4 regions of the Paenibacillus sp. 01T431 genome follow, and region 2 is predicted to be linked to each of the others. Evidence: riboswitches for the same ligand, from Rfam matches in the RefSeq annotation. Region 2 holds a riboswitch; each other region holds the start of a gene.
What was found. Region 2 has a riboswitch for cyclic di-GMP ahead of AC1DM9_RS30515 (transglutaminase-like domain-containing protein). Riboswitches for the same ligand answer to the same signal wherever they lie in the genome.
Positions count from the first base shown of each region.

Region 1: linked by a shared signal. The riboswitch ahead of AC1DM9_RS11555 (methyl-accepting chemotaxis protein) and the one ahead of AC1DM9_RS30515 (transglutaminase-like domain-containing protein) in region 2 are both predicted to bind cyclic di-GMP.
Region 3: linked by a shared signal. The riboswitch ahead of AC1DM9_RS14840 (hypothetical protein) and the one ahead of AC1DM9_RS30515 (transglutaminase-like domain-containing protein) in region 2 are both predicted to bind cyclic di-GMP.
Region 4: linked by a shared signal. The riboswitch ahead of AC1DM9_RS21360 (EAL domain-containing protein) and the one ahead of AC1DM9_RS30515 (transglutaminase-like domain-containing protein) in region 2 are both predicted to bind cyclic di-GMP.

Region 1 is NZ_JBFTPT010000005.1:336,639-340,709, forward strand. Features, by position in the region: gene AC1DM9_RS11550 (DUF1836 domain-containing protein) at 251-1,021, shown strand; cyclic di-GMP riboswitch class I at 1,094-1,178, shown strand; gene AC1DM9_RS11555 (methyl-accepting chemotaxis protein) at 1,318-3,021, shown strand; gene AC1DM9_RS11560 (HSP90 family protein) at 3,185-4,071, shown strand, end outside.
Region 2 is NZ_JBFTPT010000025.1:8-4,078, reverse strand. Features, by position in the region: gene greA (transcription elongation factor GreA) at 253-729, shown strand; gene lysS (lysine--tRNA ligase) at 898-2,418, shown strand; cyclic di-GMP riboswitch class I at 2,586-2,664, shown strand; cyclic di-GMP riboswitch class I at 2,716-2,794, shown strand; gene AC1DM9_RS30515 (transglutaminase-like domain-containing protein) at 2,807-3,616, shown strand; partial or broken rRNA gene AC1DM9_RS30510 (16S ribosomal RNA) at 3,933-4,071, shown strand, end outside.
Region 3 is NZ_JBFTPT010000007.1:160,486-164,556, reverse strand. Features, by position in the region: gene AC1DM9_RS14850 (oligosaccharide flippase family protein) at 1-615, shown strand, start outside; gene galE (UDP-glucose 4-epimerase GalE) at 700-1,710, shown strand; cyclic di-GMP riboswitch class I at 1,852-1,936, shown strand; gene AC1DM9_RS14840 (hypothetical protein) at 2,292-3,026, shown strand; gene AC1DM9_RS14835 (copper amine oxidase N-terminal domain-containing protein) at 3,051-4,010, shown strand.
Region 4 is NZ_JBFTPT010000011.1:339,187-343,257, reverse strand. Features, by position in the region: gene AC1DM9_RS21365 (metallophosphoesterase) at 1-1,801, shown strand, start outside; cyclic di-GMP riboswitch class I at 1,918-2,003, shown strand; gene AC1DM9_RS21360 (EAL domain-containing protein) at 2,088-4,071, shown strand, end outside.

The DNA of each region.
Region 1 (4,071 bases), on a different contig from region 2:
TTTTCACTACCCTTTTATGTTTATATTTTTTTTATTCTTATGATCTACTATAACGAATGATTACATGATATGACAAATGCCATATCCAACGGTAACAGCCTTATACGCGCTTTAAAAGCGATTTAACGAGAATGAAAGGCTTATTCTCATTGATTTTCGAGCCTTTACAAGCGTCATTCTCCGGCATATGATGAGTTCATATGAACTTGTAATATAGGAATGCAAGACGAATGCGCGAGGAGGAAGCGATATGGAGTCCTTTACGCTTACTCGAAAAGAGATGGCTTGCTTGCTGCTGGCTCTGGACGGAAAGTATAATTTGAAGCCACTGCAAGTGCTGCAAGCCGCATGGACCAAAACGCATCAATGTGACTTGGAGAAAGGCACGGGACTGCCTGCATTTATGTCTACGCTGCTGCCTCCAATTATTGAAAAGCTCATTAAAGGAAATGAGATTAAAGGCTTTTCACTACATGAAATTGCTGCGTTGGGCCAACTAATCGAATATTCGAATCTGTCGATTACCTCCATGCAAAACTGGGTAAAGCGAGATTTCAAACCTTATTTCGATTGTCCGAAAGCTGGGAAAAAATATTCTCTGAACCAAGCTGCGTTATTATTCATTATTGATGATTTAAAGTCAAATCTTGATTTTGAATCAATACGCAAGCTTTTTGAGATCGTATTCAAGAAACCAGAGGATGAAGCAGACGATTTAGTTGGGCCTATTGAATTATATGCATCTTATACCAGTATGTTTGAGGAGCTAGATGCGAATAACGATCAACTGCTCGACATTTCCGGTCATTTGAAGGAAAATCCGCATCAAGATTTATTGACAGAGCATGTCATTCGCTCTTCAGCGAATCAATTTGCAAGCAGATTGCCGAATTTAACGGAAAAACAATGGGAAGCGGTGCGAAATATTTTGCTCGTTGCGGTTATTTCCATCCAAACCTCCTATTTTCATTCGTTAGCAAGGCGTTATTGCAATGCAACCTTATTTTTAGCCACAGAATAAATATGGTTCAAGGGATGACAAATTCACTAAATAGTCCTATACTGGTTTAAGTTGTAAACTACAAAATAGACAAACTGAAAAAGGCAAACTTGTTGAAAGACAAGGACGCAAAGTTATGGGCCTAAGGTGTACGCACTATGGCTGCCAGACCGCCGGAAGGATAATAAGCTAACTGAGCTGTCCGCCTCCTGTGGCTGGATAGCTTTTTTTGTTTTCAGGAGACAGAGGAGAGAGCAAGCAGGATGGTTTTTAAGGATAGGATAGAGAGAGCAAAAATACTGTTTAAGAAATTGAGTTTGAAGAAAATAACGAGCAAATTATTGCTTGTTACCGCAATCATCACACTTTTTAATGTAGGCTCGGGCGTTTTGATTTATTTTCAAAATCATTCAGTAGCAACCTCAGTCGAAGGCTCAGAGGAATTGCAGCGTGCTGAACGCAATTATCAAGGTATATCGAATAGGCTGCTGAAAGTGATGCTTCTAATGGTAGATGCCATTGAAAATGGCAAAAGCGATGCAACGCTGATCATGAAGGATTTGGAAACGATGCCTGCCAACATCGATGAATTAGAGAAACAGCTTATCGATATGGATAAGAAATATCCGCCTGCAACGGAAGATGGTCCTTATTATGCGAATCAGGTTAATGTTCTTAAGCTTGCATTAGATAACTTGAAAGTGACGAATACAGATGTGAGTGGATTATCATCAGATGAGAAATCGCTCCGCATAAGCAATCTAATAAGCGTATATACCGTCATTCTAAGTTATTCCAACGATACAATGCACGAGCGTTTGACCGCAGACGCTAACGCGACGCAGAAGCTTCTCGATAAAGACATATCCAGTGCGAACCTTATTGTGCTTATAAATGTCATTTTGCTAGCTATTCTTCCTGCTATTATGATTTTTGTCATCTCACAATCGATTAGAACAGGACTTGTAGGCATTACAAAAAGAATTAAGCAGTATGGCAATAATGATTTTACAAGTCAAGAAAAACTCGTTCGCTCTGACGAATTTGGCGATCTTGACCACGCTTTGGCTAATATGGGCGATCAGCTGCGAGAAACGATTAAAGCTACGCTTGAAGTGAGCGAATCCGTGCTCCACATTTCGAATAATATGGATAATATGATTGGTATTAATCGAAAAGCATCAGAGGATGTAAATGGCCAAGTGGAGCTGGGCAGAAAAGTGCTGCTGTCGCAGTATGACGATGCTTCATCCATTTCGGCAGTTACGGAAGAAATCTCAGCAAGCTCTCAGCAAATTGCTGCGTCGAGTGAATACATAAACAATGATATGCAAAATATGAAGCAATCATCTCATAACGGCACGCAGCAGATGGCTGGCGTGGTCTCGATGGTAAATGAAACAGTAGACCAGTTCTCAAAGCTAACTGAAGCTTTCGAAACGATGAATGAACGATATAACAATGTAGCTAAGTTTTTGAACGGCATTCAGGATTTGAACACACAGACGAATTTGTTGTCACTGAACGCATCCATTGAATCGGCAAGAGCGGGTGAGCATGGCAGAGGGTTCGCAGTTGTCGCTGATGAGATCCGCAAGCTGTCCAGTCAGACCGATATGATCTCGAAGCAGATCACGAAGGAGCTGACACTCATACAAAGCGATGTGGCAGCAAGCAGCCGCACGATCGGCAGCTTCGCGAATGTTATTAACACGACTCGTCAAGCATCCGAAACCGCAAGCAGCACATTCCAAGCATTGGAATCACAAAGCAGCATGCTGTCAGATCAAGTGAGCGAGATTTCTACGGCAATTAGTGAAATTACAACAGGCATGTCTCATATCGTGTCTGCAGTAGACAAGCTATTGACGACGTCTTCAGAAGTGAATGGGAAAATGGAACATATGAGCGAGCTTTCAGTTAAGCAAAATGATATTTCCGATGATTTGCGCACGCTTGCGGAGAAGCTTTCACTTTCCTCACAGGATTTGAAGGAGAAAGCAGCTGTTTTCAAAGTGTAAGCAACAAAAATGATAATCGAGTGAGGCAGGCAGCATCCATAGGTTTGGGGTGCTGCCTGCCTCTTTGTGCAAATAAAGAAGGATAAGCGAGTATAATGCCGAATCAATGAATGGAATAGACCAATAAAAAAACAGATCCACTATGGGAGACAGGATGAGCGAAATGAACTTTCAAGTTAATTTACAAGGGATGATCGAGCTTCTCTCAAAGCATTTATATTCGAGCCCAGGCGTGTTCATTAGGGAATTACTGCAAAATGGCGTTGATGCGATTACAGCACGCAAACGGCTTGGACATCGCTTTGATGCACGCGTAACAGTTGAAATTTACGGTTCTCGAACGATTGCCGTTCACGATAATGGGATAGGCTTGTCCGAATCCGAAATCCAGCTTTTTTTGGCTCAAATCGGAAGTACCTCCAAGCGTGACGAAATGGATTCAGCAGACGACTATATTGGACAATTTGGCGTGGGTTTGCTGTCCTGCTTCGTAGTGAGCGGCGAGATCGTTGTTATTACCCGCTCCGCTCTAGAAGGCGATACTTTAGAATGGCGTGGGCGGCCTGACGGCACGTACACGATTCGCAAGCTTGAGAAGGATGCTCCAATCGGCACCACCGTGTTTTTGACATGCAAGGAGGGTTACGAGGATTATTATGAATGGGATCGTGTGATGGAGTTAATGAGCCATTATGGTCAGTTCCTGCCTGTTCCGATTCATTTGTCCGAAGGGAAAACAGATATTAGGATTAACGAGGAAACTCCTCCGTGGTCCATGAATAGCAGTGATGCGCTCACCTATGGCGAAGATCACTTGTATCAAACCTTCTTGGATGCCATACCTTTAAAATCAGTAATTGGTGAGCTTGAGGGTGTCGCTTATATTCTTCCTTATGCTGTAAGCTTGCAAGCCGAGAAAAAACATAAGGTATATATGAAACGTATGCTGCTTTCCGATCAAGTTAACAATATGCTTCCGGATTGGGCTTTTTTTGTTACGTGTATCATGAATACGAATGGACTTCGACCAACGGCTTCTCGGGAGTCATT
Region 2 (4,071 bases):
ACCATTCGACAAAAGCCGCTATCATGCGGCTTCTGCTCTACATTTCAGAAATGAAACGGTTTCAATGGGTCGTCTGGCTTTGATTGACATTCAGGGTAACTTTGCAATATAATCGTGCAATATAATCTAACGAAGACATCAAGAGCGCTTCAAACAACAGTTGGTATGAGGAATAAGAAGCGTAATATATTAGGTAACAGTGAATTCATACAAGGTATGAAAAATTAGTCACATGACAGGAGAATCGGAAAGATGAACGATAAGCAAATCATTCTGACTCAAGAAGGGCTGCGAAAGCTCGAAGATGAATTAGAGAACCTAAAGTCGGTCAAGCGTCGTGAAGTAGCTGAACGTATTAAAGTAGCAATTGGCTATGGTGATATAAGCGAAAACTCGGAATATGAAGATGCGAAGAATGAGCAAGCATTTATCGAAGGCCGCGTTCTTACCCTTGAGAAAATGTTGCGCAATGCGCGTATTATAAATAATGACGATATTGATATTGATACCGTGAGCATCGGTTCGATCGTAACGGTTGAGGATATGGAGTATGGCGACACAATGGATTATTCCATTGTTGGTACAGCGGAAGCCGATCCTTTGCAAAACAAGATTTCAAATGAAAGCCCGGTTGGTAAAGCGATTCTAGGCAAGAAAAAAGGCACCGTTGTTGAAGTTAGCGTACCAGTCGGCATTATTCAATACAAAATTCTCGATATCAAAAAATAATGTTTGCTATGAGCGGTTCAAAAAGCTTCCTTGTAGGAAGCTTTTTGAACGTTTAAAATATAAGAACGTATATTACAGGTCTATACATTGCTTATATTTTATTGCGAAACGAGATTTTGCTGCATGAATCCGGTGACAGCTGCTTGCTTTTGCCGAATGATCAAGGAGATGAAAGAAGTGGAACAAGAAAACAATGAACAGCAGGAGCTAAGTGAGCTCTTGCAAATTCGCAGAAACAAATTGGACGAGCTTAGAGGGTTAGGTGTGGATCCATTTGGCCGAAAGTTCGAACGCACTCATAACGCCGAAGATATTGTACAAGCCTATGAAGGGCTTAGCAAAGAAGAAATAGAAGAAAAAGCGGTTGAAGTGCGTATTGCTGGCCGTATTATGCAGAAACGCGGTATGGGCAAAGCGGGTTTTGCTACGATTCAAGATTTGAGCGGCAAGGTTCAAATTTATGTTCGTAAAGATTCCGTTGAAGAGCATAAGTTTGCAGCTTTTGATTTGCTAGATATCGGTGACATCATTGGCGTAGTAGGCGTTGTATTCAAAACGAATACAGGCGAAGTCTCTGTCAAAGCACGTGATATTGAAGTTTTGACAAAGTCGCTTCTTCCATTGCCTGATAAATATCATGGCTTGAAAGACGTAGAGCTTCGTTATCGTCAGCGTTATGTTGACCTTATCGTGAATCCCGACGTCCAACAAACCTTTATTACTCGTTCCAAAATCATTCAATCCATGCGTCGCTACCTAGATTCCCGCGGGTATTTAGAAGTAGAAACACCAACGCTGCATTCCATTGCAGGCGGTGCTGCAGCACGCCCTTTCGAAACGCATCATAATGCGCTGGACATGCAGCTCTACATGCGTATTGCAATCGAGCTTCATTTGAAGCGACTGATTGTAGGCGGATTGGAGAAAGTATATGAGATCGGCCGTGTATACCGGAATGAGGGGATTTCGACTCGCCACAATCCAGAGTTTACAATGATTGAGCTTTACGAGGCTTATGCTGATTACAAGGATATTATGGCATTGACAGAGAATGTCATCGCACATATTGCGCAAGAGGTTCTTGGAACAACGAAAATCACTTATCAAGGCCAAGAGATTGATTTGACACCTCAGTGGCGTCGCGTCAGCATGGTTGAGCTTGTCAAAGAAACGACTGGCGTAGATTTCGGCGTGGAAATGAGCGACGAGGAAGCCCATCGTTTGGCGAAAGAACACAAAGTTGCCGTTGATCCGCATATGACATTTGGTCATATTCTCAACGCTTTCTTTGAACAGTTCGGTGAGCACACGCTTATTCAGCCAACCTTTGTTACAGGACATCCGGTTGCTATTTCGCCGCTTGCTAAGAAGAGCGAAGCAGATCCACGCTTCACCGATCGTTTTGAGCTATTCATCGTAGCACGTGAGCATGCTAATGCATTTACGGAGCTTAACGATCCGATTGATCAGCGTGAGCGTTTCGAGTCGCAGCTTGTTGAGCGTGAGCATGGAAATGACGAGGCGCATGAGATGGATGAAGACTTTATCCGCGCTCTGGAATACGGCATGCCGCCAACAGGCGGACTAGGAATCGGTATCGACCGATTGATCATGCTTCTAACAGATGCTCCATCTATTCGTGATGTACTGTTGTTCCCTCATATGAGAGATCAGCGTTCTGCTGAATAAGAAAGAAACAAGGAACCGTTTGGCTTTTAGCAGCCAATGGTTCTTTTTTTTCTAATATCGAGAATTTGCAACAACAATCCTTAAAAACATTCAAATTATGATTGATATTGTAGTACAATCTATTGATTTGCTAGATTCATATGGTAGAATAGAACTAATAAAGCGCTACACGATAACGGCAAACCTATRGAAAGGTAGGGACGCAAAGCTAAAGGGCCTTCCGTATGATGGCAGCCAGCTACCGAATGAACAGGCTTTTTTTTGTTTGTATAGGGGAAATTCATCACAAAGCGCTTCACACGATAATGGCAAACCTATCGAAAGGTAGGGACGCAAAGCTAAAGGGCCTTCCGTAAGATGGCAGCCAGCTACCGAAGGGAGTATATTCATGCGTAAATTTATGTTAGTCATCGCAGCTTTTGTTCTTTTTGCATCCATCCATGTAACGGTCGTTCAGGCAAATGAAGCGGACTCTTCTGATTGGCTCAATACGGGGAATTTAGATAAAGGTGTTGTCTCCGTACAATATGCAGTGAACACTAAAGTGAAAACGAAGCTTATGATCGCAAAAGGCGCATCAAACTATACATATAATCTAACCGGCGGAAAAACAGCTGAGAAGTTTCCATTGCAGCTTGGCAATGGCGAATATACGATATCTGTTCTAGAGAATACAACAGGCAACAAATACAAACTGGCGAAGAAAGAAACCGTGACGCTTGATTTGAAAGACAACAAGGTTTTGTACTTGAATTCCATCCAGAACATTGACTGGTCGAATGCGAGCAGCGCCATCGTCAAGGCAAAAGAATTAGCGAGCAATAAAAAAACGGATATGGAGAAAGTAAAGGCAATCTACGAGTATATTATTACGAATGTAAGTTATGATAATCAATTAGCTGCTAATCTGTCAGTTGATTACCTCCCCAATATTGATCGCACATTTAAATCGAGAAAGGATATCTGCTACGGATACGCTTCATTGTTTGCGGCAATGCTGCGGAGCGTGGATATCCCTACGAAGCTCTTGATGGGACAATCTACTTATGTGGATGTTTATCATGCTTGGAACGAAGTGTACTTGGATGGGAAATGGGTTACGATTGATACGACTGTTGATGCGGGTCTAAAGAAGGGCAAGAAAAAGTATGAGCTTATCAAGGATGCAGCTCAATATACAGTTACAAAAACATATTAGAAGTCATACGAGCTTGCGGAAATCGCAGAGCTCGTTTTTTTATGTCTTTCTTCAATATAGGTGCGGAGGAAGCGAAGCAACGATTACGCAATTAGAAGGCAAATAGGAGTGTTGAAAACTTTTTCGTAAATAATGAAAAAAACACTTGCAATGCTATATACGCCTATGATATATTATCTAGGTCGCCAACGAGATACACGGTCGACAAGAGAGAAAAGATTGCTCTTTGAAAACTGAACAACGAGTAATAACTGCCTCGCAAATCCTTCGGGATAAGCGAAAAAAGCGATAAAAAGTAATGAGCATTTCAAACACCAATTTGGAGAGTTTGATCCTGGCTCAGGACGAACGCTGGCGGCGTGCCTAATACATGCAAGTCGAGCGGAGTTGATGAGGTGCTTGCACCTCTGATACTTAGCGGCGGACGGGTGAGTAACACGTGGGTAACCTGCCTA
Region 3 (4,071 bases), on a different contig from region 2:
CAATATATAATACTATCATTAATTCTAAGTAGTTTTATACTTTATGGGAAAGCATTTATAAAATATTGGGCGGGAATAGACTATTCTAATGCTTATATTATTGCATTAATAATTATGATACCTCTTACTGTACCTTTAATTCAGACTTTAAGTATGACGATATTACAAGCTAAAAATATAATGGGTTTTCGTGCTATCACATACGTATGTATAGCATTACTTAGTATAGTAGTTAGTTTATATCTTGGAAAGATTTACGGCGGAATCGGAGCTGCTATTGGAACAACTGTTGCTTTAGTTCTTGGAAATGTATTTGTTATGAATATTTATTATTATATCAAATTGAAAATTGATATTATAGGATTTTGGAGAAATATACTTAAGATGAGTGTATCAGTTTTTACTGCAATGATGTTCGGATTGTTATTGAATTATTTTATTATTGACATAAATCTAATTCAATTGTTTATTAAAATTTTTGTATATTTAATTTTATTTTCTTTTTTAATGTGGACTATAGGAATGAATAACTATGAAAGGAATTTGTTAATTACTCCTTTGAGATCTTTATTTCAGAAATATAAATCTAAGAAATATTTATCAAAAAAATTATAAAAATAATCTCATAAATTAATTATTTTCAGAACACAATTTTCTTATGTGTTCAATAAGTTTGATAAAAAAGGAAGGGTGATAGTAATGGCTATCTTAGTAACAGGGGGGGCTGGTTATGTTGGAAGTCATGCTTGCCTTGAATTATTAAATGCTGGTTATGAATTAGTAGTTATTGATAATCTGTCTAACAGTAACCGTGAATCCTTAAATCGAATTCAAATGTTAACAGGAAAACCAATGAAATATTACAATGTTGATTTGTTAAACAAAGAGAGTATAGATGAAATATTTTCAGAAAATAATATTGATGCTGTTATTCATTTTGCTGGACTTAAGGCAGTAGGCGAATCAGTCTCATTACCACTTAATTATTATCACAATAATATTACAGGAACTCTAATTCTATGCCAAGTTATGCAAAAGTATAACGTGAAAAGAATAGTTTTCAGTTCCTCAGCCACTGTTTATTCTCCTATTTTATCAGGAGCAATTACTGAGGATCATTTGTTAGGTTCTTCAAATCCCTATGGTCGTACTAAATTAATAATTGAGGAATTATTTAGAGATATTTATGATTCAGATAAAGGCTGGAGTATTTTAATATTACGTTATTTTAATCCTGTTGGCTCTCATGCAAGTGGCTTGCTTGGTGAGAATCCGAAAGGAATACCAAATAACTTAATGCCCATAATTACAAATGTAGGAATGGGAAAGATAGCTCAACTTAAAGTTTATGGTAATGACTATGCAACACATGATGGGACCGGAGTCAGAGATTATATTCATGTGGTAGATCTTGCAATAGGACATTTAAAGGCTCTTAATAAAGCTATGTTAGGTACAGGTGTAGAAGTTTATAATTTAGGTTCTGGTAAAGGGTATAGCGTATTAGACGTTGTACAAACCTTCGAAAAAGTTTCTGGTGTGACTATTCCGTATACAATTGTTAAGAGAAGGCCTGGAGACGTAGCTGTATGTTTTGCAGATATCACAAAAGCGAAAAGAGAACTTGGGTGGGTTGCTAACAAAGGTATTGAAGAAATGTGCGCAGACTCTTGGCGTTGGCAATTAAATAATCCAAATGGATACGAATAGAGCAGTTACAAAAACAGTTCAAAGACGTACTACATTTGAGAAAAATATCATTAAATTTAGTAACGTTTGATAATTCAACAAACCCTATACACCCCTCAACAATTTTGTTACCATACCATTAAACAAAACAACCGCATAACCACACGATAAAGGCAAAACCATTGAAAAGTGGTGACGCAAAGCTACAGGGGCTTATCTTTTAAAAGACTGCCAGCCAGCTACCGAATATCGTGCCTCCCGCGTGGTTTATGTGGAAACATGGAGGTTATTATTATGTTCATGCGCGCAAACGTTGTACGTGAATGGCATCAACTCTGTATGGGATTCAATGAATTGCTGTGGGAAGATTGCTTAGATGAGAAAAAGCGCATGGAGATTTATTTGAGGATTGTTTATCACAAAAATAAACTAGCAGCTGTCTCATGAACTAGCACGAATGGCGTCGTTAACAGATCTGAAAACGCTATATCCGCAAGCTGACGCCCCGTCACTATGAAGCGTCAGCTTTTTTATTTTAAATTCTAAGAAGGAGATTCATATGCAATCATTGCTTCTTTAGTGGCTCATATGAAACCAAAACAATGAAAAAAACGAACAAAACACTAATGATTATCGCAGGTGCTCTCGTTGTTATCGGTATTGTCATTTATGGAAGCATGAGTCTCTATTCGAAGTTAAATCAGGTAGATGAACTGAATGGGCGTCTTGAAGAAGCTGCAGATAGCAATGCAGGACAAGAGTCGCCGAAGATTACGGAGCAGCCCAATGAACAATCTACTAATCAGACAGATCAGACTTCAGAACCTGATGCTACTCCATCACAAGAGCCTGATCTAGTTCCAACGACGCAGCCAGATGAAGTCCTAAAACCTAGTCCCAGCGCAACTTTGCCGCCAGATGAAGCGTCTAATAATGTAGACAAGGGACAAAAGCCGGATAAGGGATCTTCAAACTCCGAAAATAAGTCCCAGAAGAAAAAAGAGATTGATGCATCGGTTACAGCAAAGCTGGAAAAACTGAAATCTTCGTGTCAAGCAACCAGCAATAGCTTGGTTAAGCAGATTGCGAAAGAGCTTAGCGGTGATGAAGAAGCTACGCTTGCTACTATTCAAAGTAAATACCTGAATAAGGTATTTTCTGCGGAAGCCGATTGTGATGCCAGGTTCAATCAATTAATAAGCAATGCCAAGAGCGAGTATAAAGCAGCCGATCTAGGTGAGCAAAGCTTTCCGGATTGGAGCGCGCAATACGAGAGTGCGAAGGCTGGTGCTAGAGCCAATGCGCTTGCAGTAATTGCAAACTCGCTAAACAAGTAAGCTTTACTATTCTGAGGAGGCTCTATGAAAAAGTCACGTATTCTATCTATTTTTCTAGTTGTAATGATGTTGTCATCCGTACTTGCAACCGCTGCATCCGCAGCAACCGAAACGATTAAGACAAAGACACAGCCCATTAAGCTGCAATTTGATGGACAAGCACTCAAACTGCCCGATGGACAATATTCATTTATTCATCAAGGAAGTACATACGTACCGATTCGTTATATTTCTTACGCGCTGCTAAAAACAGTAAATTGGGATGGTGCGAAAGCGACGATCTCCGAGCCAACAGAGAAAGAGCTTGCTGCGCTGAAGAAACAATTGCAGAGTGCCGCTACGGGCAGCCAGAAGCCGCAAACGAGCGTTACAATTGCAATACAGCCAGTTAATGCAACTCTTGTGTTTAATGGAAAGACGAAGGCATTGCCGGCTGGTCAATCCCTCTATGCCTATAAAGGCTCGATCTATGTGCCCATTCGCTTCTTGTCAGAATCAGTAGGCACACAGATTAGCTACGATCCGGTGACGAAAACAGTTAGCGGTGAGTCAGCAGCATATCGAGCTGAGCAAGGTGGCGGCGGAGTCGTTCTTCCAGGCACGGGTGGCGGAACTGGAGGCTCTGGTGGTACAGGCGGTACGGGTAATGCCGGCGGTGGTGGCGTACCAGTTAAACCGACGTATGAGCAAATTACAGCAGAAGCAGAGAACAAGCTCGCTGCGCTGAAAGAAAGCTGCAAGGTGACTCTAATGGATATTGGACTGCAGTATGTAGCGGCAACGGATAAGACGGTTCAAGCTCAGCTTAAAGCTAAAGGACTTCAAGAAGTAGACAATTGCTCTGCAAAATTTGAAGTTATCATGTCCGATACGAAAGCTAAGCTGACGACGAATGGGTATAGCACAGACGTTCTTGCTTCCTACAGAGAAGCCTTTAACAAAGAGCTTGAAGCAGGAAGAGCTATTGCAGAGGGTTTGATGTAATAGGAGTTTTCACTTCTTTTTTGTAAAATTAGAGCAGGGGCAGAAGAGGTCGCGATGACTT
Region 4 (4,071 bases), on a different contig from region 2:
CCGCACTAAGGAAATCATTGATTTCCTATATACGAATCAGGATAAGTTTTTGTTTGTGCTTGGGAATCATGAAAACTTCGTCCATAAATATATGCGTGGTGAAATCAAAGGTGTGGAAGAGGAGCTGCTGCATGCCTACTTCGATTCGACTGAGGTGCTGAGAGGCGATGCTGAGCTGCTTCAGAAGTTTAATCATCTCGTATCGCTGTCGAAGCCTTTCTACAGAATGGTAGGAAAATCAGGACCATCCTATTATGTGACTCACGCGCCATGCGAGAACAAATATATTGGCAAGCTGGATGTGAATTCGATCCGTCATCAGCGCAATTTTAGACTCGACCGATCGGCGCCGATTGAAGCACAGCTTGCGTTTCTGAAGCGGGATGCAGCAGGAAACCAGCCGTATCATGTTTTTGGACATGTGGCTGCTAAACAAGCATTTCGGATCAGAAATAAAATCCATTTGGATTCAGGCGCAGTTCACGGCAATCTGCTAACCTCGGTTTCTCTGTCGGTGAAGCCGACTTTCAAATCACAGAAATCGGCAATAGCCGGCATGGAAGGCGAGCTTCCTGCTCTCTTCAAAGAGGAACGCAAAGTATCGCTGCAGGAGCTGGATGATGATGAAGCCCGCAGATTGCAGTATTGCTCGCGCAATAAAATTAACTTTATTTCAGGAACCATGTCTCCTGCAGATAAGGATGAAGCGGCGGGTGAGCTGGAATCGCTGAGGAAAGGGCTGAACTATTTTATGGAGCGCGGTGTTAAAGAGGTCGTGCTGCAGCCCAAATATATGGGATCACGCTGCAATGTTTATTTGCATGCAGATATCGAGCAATGTTTTGCAGTGAGCCGCAATGGGTACAAAATAAATAAGGTTGACCTAACCGCTGTTTATGAGCGACTGCTGCAAAGATTCGGAAGCTACATGAAGGAAAACGATATATCGATGCTTCTGCTGGATGGCGAGCTTTTGCCATGGGAGGCGCTGGGAGAAGGTCTCATCGAAAAGCAGTTTAAGCCAATTGAGAAGGGGCTTGAGACAGAGCTTGCATTCCTGAAGGCGAATGGATTCGAGGAAGCGTTCGGAAAGCTTGCGCATGATTTCAAGGAAAGTGGTTTTGAAAAGGATCAGTTTCACCTTAGCAAAGGGGCTATTAATGAGAAGTATGGCCTAGCCGTCTATCAAAATTTTAAGCATGTTCATTCTATTCTTGAGAAAAACAGGCCAATTGATGAGCATATCAAAGCATATGAAACGTATAAGAGGCAGCTAGAGCTGTATGCCGAGGCAGGGGAGCTTGAATACAAGCCATTTTCGCTGCTCAAAATCGTATACGTGGACGGAAGAGAGCAGCTGCCAGCGTGGAAAACCTCGGAGATGTATCGTTTCCTCTCTGACGATCCATTCATTACGCTTGTGCTGTCTGATGCGGAGAGCTATGAGCTTGCAGAAAAATATTTCTACACGCTTACGGTAGACAATCATATGGAAGGTGTCGTGATAAAGCCGGAGATGCCTCAGCCGTACACGGTTCCCTATATGAAAGTGCGCAATAAGGAATACATGTCTATTATTTACGGTTATGATTATAGATTTCCGCACAAGTACAATAAGCTCATCAAGCAAAAAAATATTACGCAAAAGCTTCGTACATCATTTAACGAGTACCGGCTAGGACAGCATATGCTGGCGATTCCTTTTGCTGAAATTGCCCCAGACAACGATGGATATCAAGCGGCTGTTGCTAATCTGTTGTTTGAGGTCGCCAAAGAGAAGGAAATCGATCCTAGATTGTAAATCATCAATATACCAAACCTCCCAAAATGGGAGGTTTTTCTACATCATTCGACCTATTATTAAATTGGTTATGGTATATATCGGAATAATATGGAATACTGGTATATGTAAAAAGTCCTAGTAAAAAGCAAAGTTGTCGAAAGACAATGACGCAAAGCCAACAGGCCTAAAGGAAATTTCCAAAGGTGGCTGGGTTGCCAAAAGGATGAGTGATAACATACCTATATCCTCTCCTTAAAAACTTCAGGTTACCGCCTACGTTATGAAAAAGAGGGGATATTTAGCAATGAAACAAATGATTAAACGTTTTAATGGCAATGTTAATGTTAGTAGTTTTAATATTGTTCAAAAGATAGCGAATTTAGGCTACTGGGAGTTTGACCATATTCGCAGAGAAGCATCCTGGTCGAATCAAATGTTCGAAATATATGGTATGAAATCTGATTTCTCGATGTCGATGGACGAATTTTTTGAGTTTGTACATCCCGATGATCGTGAGCGTGTTATTCAGCAGTTCCACCTTGCAATTGAATCAAAGAAGGAGAGCGTTTGCGAGTACAGAATCGTTCGTCAGAGCGGTGAAGTTAGATATGTTGTAGAAAACATTACATTCATACTTAATGACGAAAACGAGATATTGTTGACGATAGGCATGATTCAGGATGTAACGGAAAATAAAAAATTGCAGCATCGCCTCACACTAGAAGAACAGCTTTATAAATCGATATTTGAAAACAATCCTGACGCGGTCTTTTCTTTAGACGCACAAGGGCGTTTTTTGTCATGCAATTCAGTGCTTGAGCAACTTTTTGGATATACGAAAGAGGAAATTATAAATGATAGTTTTCATAAATTTGTAGATGCCGCAGCGCTGGATAAAACGATTCAATATTTTGAGCAAACAGTCAAGACGCTGACACCTCAAAACTATGATACGACAGGCATTACGAGAACAGGACAAACGATCAAATTTAATGTGACCAATATTCCAATCATTATTAATAAAAAGCTTATCGGTGTCTATGGCATTGCCAAGGATATTACGCAGCAAAAAATGATTGAGCAATCGTTGACTGAGACCGAATTAAAATACCTCAGTATTGTCGAGCAATCCATTGTCGGTATTTTTGTCGCGCAGAAAAACAACTTCGTTTATTCAAACGATCAGCTCAATAAAATGTTTGGTTATGACTCCTTGAATGGTATGGATATTATACAGACGATCCATCCTTCAGACCGTGAAGCCGTCGTTAATCAGCTAACGAAGTTACAGGAGGGTCAGTCTGTATCCAATTTCTGCCACAGAGCCATTAAACAAGATGGGACGATTATTCATTGCGAAGTGCACTATAATCAAGTGTCAAATATGGGAGAGCAGGCAATCGTTGGAGTAGTCCTTGATATTACGGATCGGAGCAAGGCTGAGGAATTAAATCAATATTTGGCTTACCACGATTATTTAACGGAGATGCCAAATCGCAGAATGTTTGAAGACCAGCTAGATAAGCAGCTAAGGGTAAGCGAGTATTTTAAGCAGAGGCTGGCGATCGTGCTGATTGACGTGGATCGTTTCAAATATGTAAATGATACGCTGGGGCATCCAATTGGGGATGAGTTGCTGAAACAAATCGCCTTCCGATTGATGAGCAATTTACGTGATGGCCAAACCGTATTCCGACTTGGCGGAGACGAATTTGCAATTATTATAGCTGATGTAAAGCAGCAAAACGAAATCAAGGATATGGCAGCTACTATTATTAAGCTTATCAATGAGCAATTTTTGATAGAAGGATATGAGCTGAATGTAACTGCAAGTATTGGAATCAGTCAATCGCCTGGCGATGGGAGCTCGGTGGAGCAGTTGATGAAAAATGCGAATGCGGCTCTTTATCATGCGAAGTCCAGAGGCAGCAACCAATCACAGTGCTATTCCTCTTCTTTAAATGTGCAATCATTCAAATTATTTTCACTCAGCAATGATTTGCGTAAAGCGCAGGAAAGAGGAGAGCTGTTCCTTCATTATATGCCTCGCGTACATTCGCAAACGATGGAAATTGTTGGCGTTGAGGCGCTGCTGCGCTGGAATCATCCGGATTGGGGATTGGTTGCTCCGTCTGAATTCATACCGATCGCAGAGGAAACGGGGCTTATTGTATCCATAGGAGAATGGGTGCTTCGCGAAGCCTGTATGCAGCATAAACGGTGGCAGAGCTTAGGCCTGCCTTCGGTTACGCTGTCGGTTAACTTTTCGGTGCAGCAGCTTCTTCAGC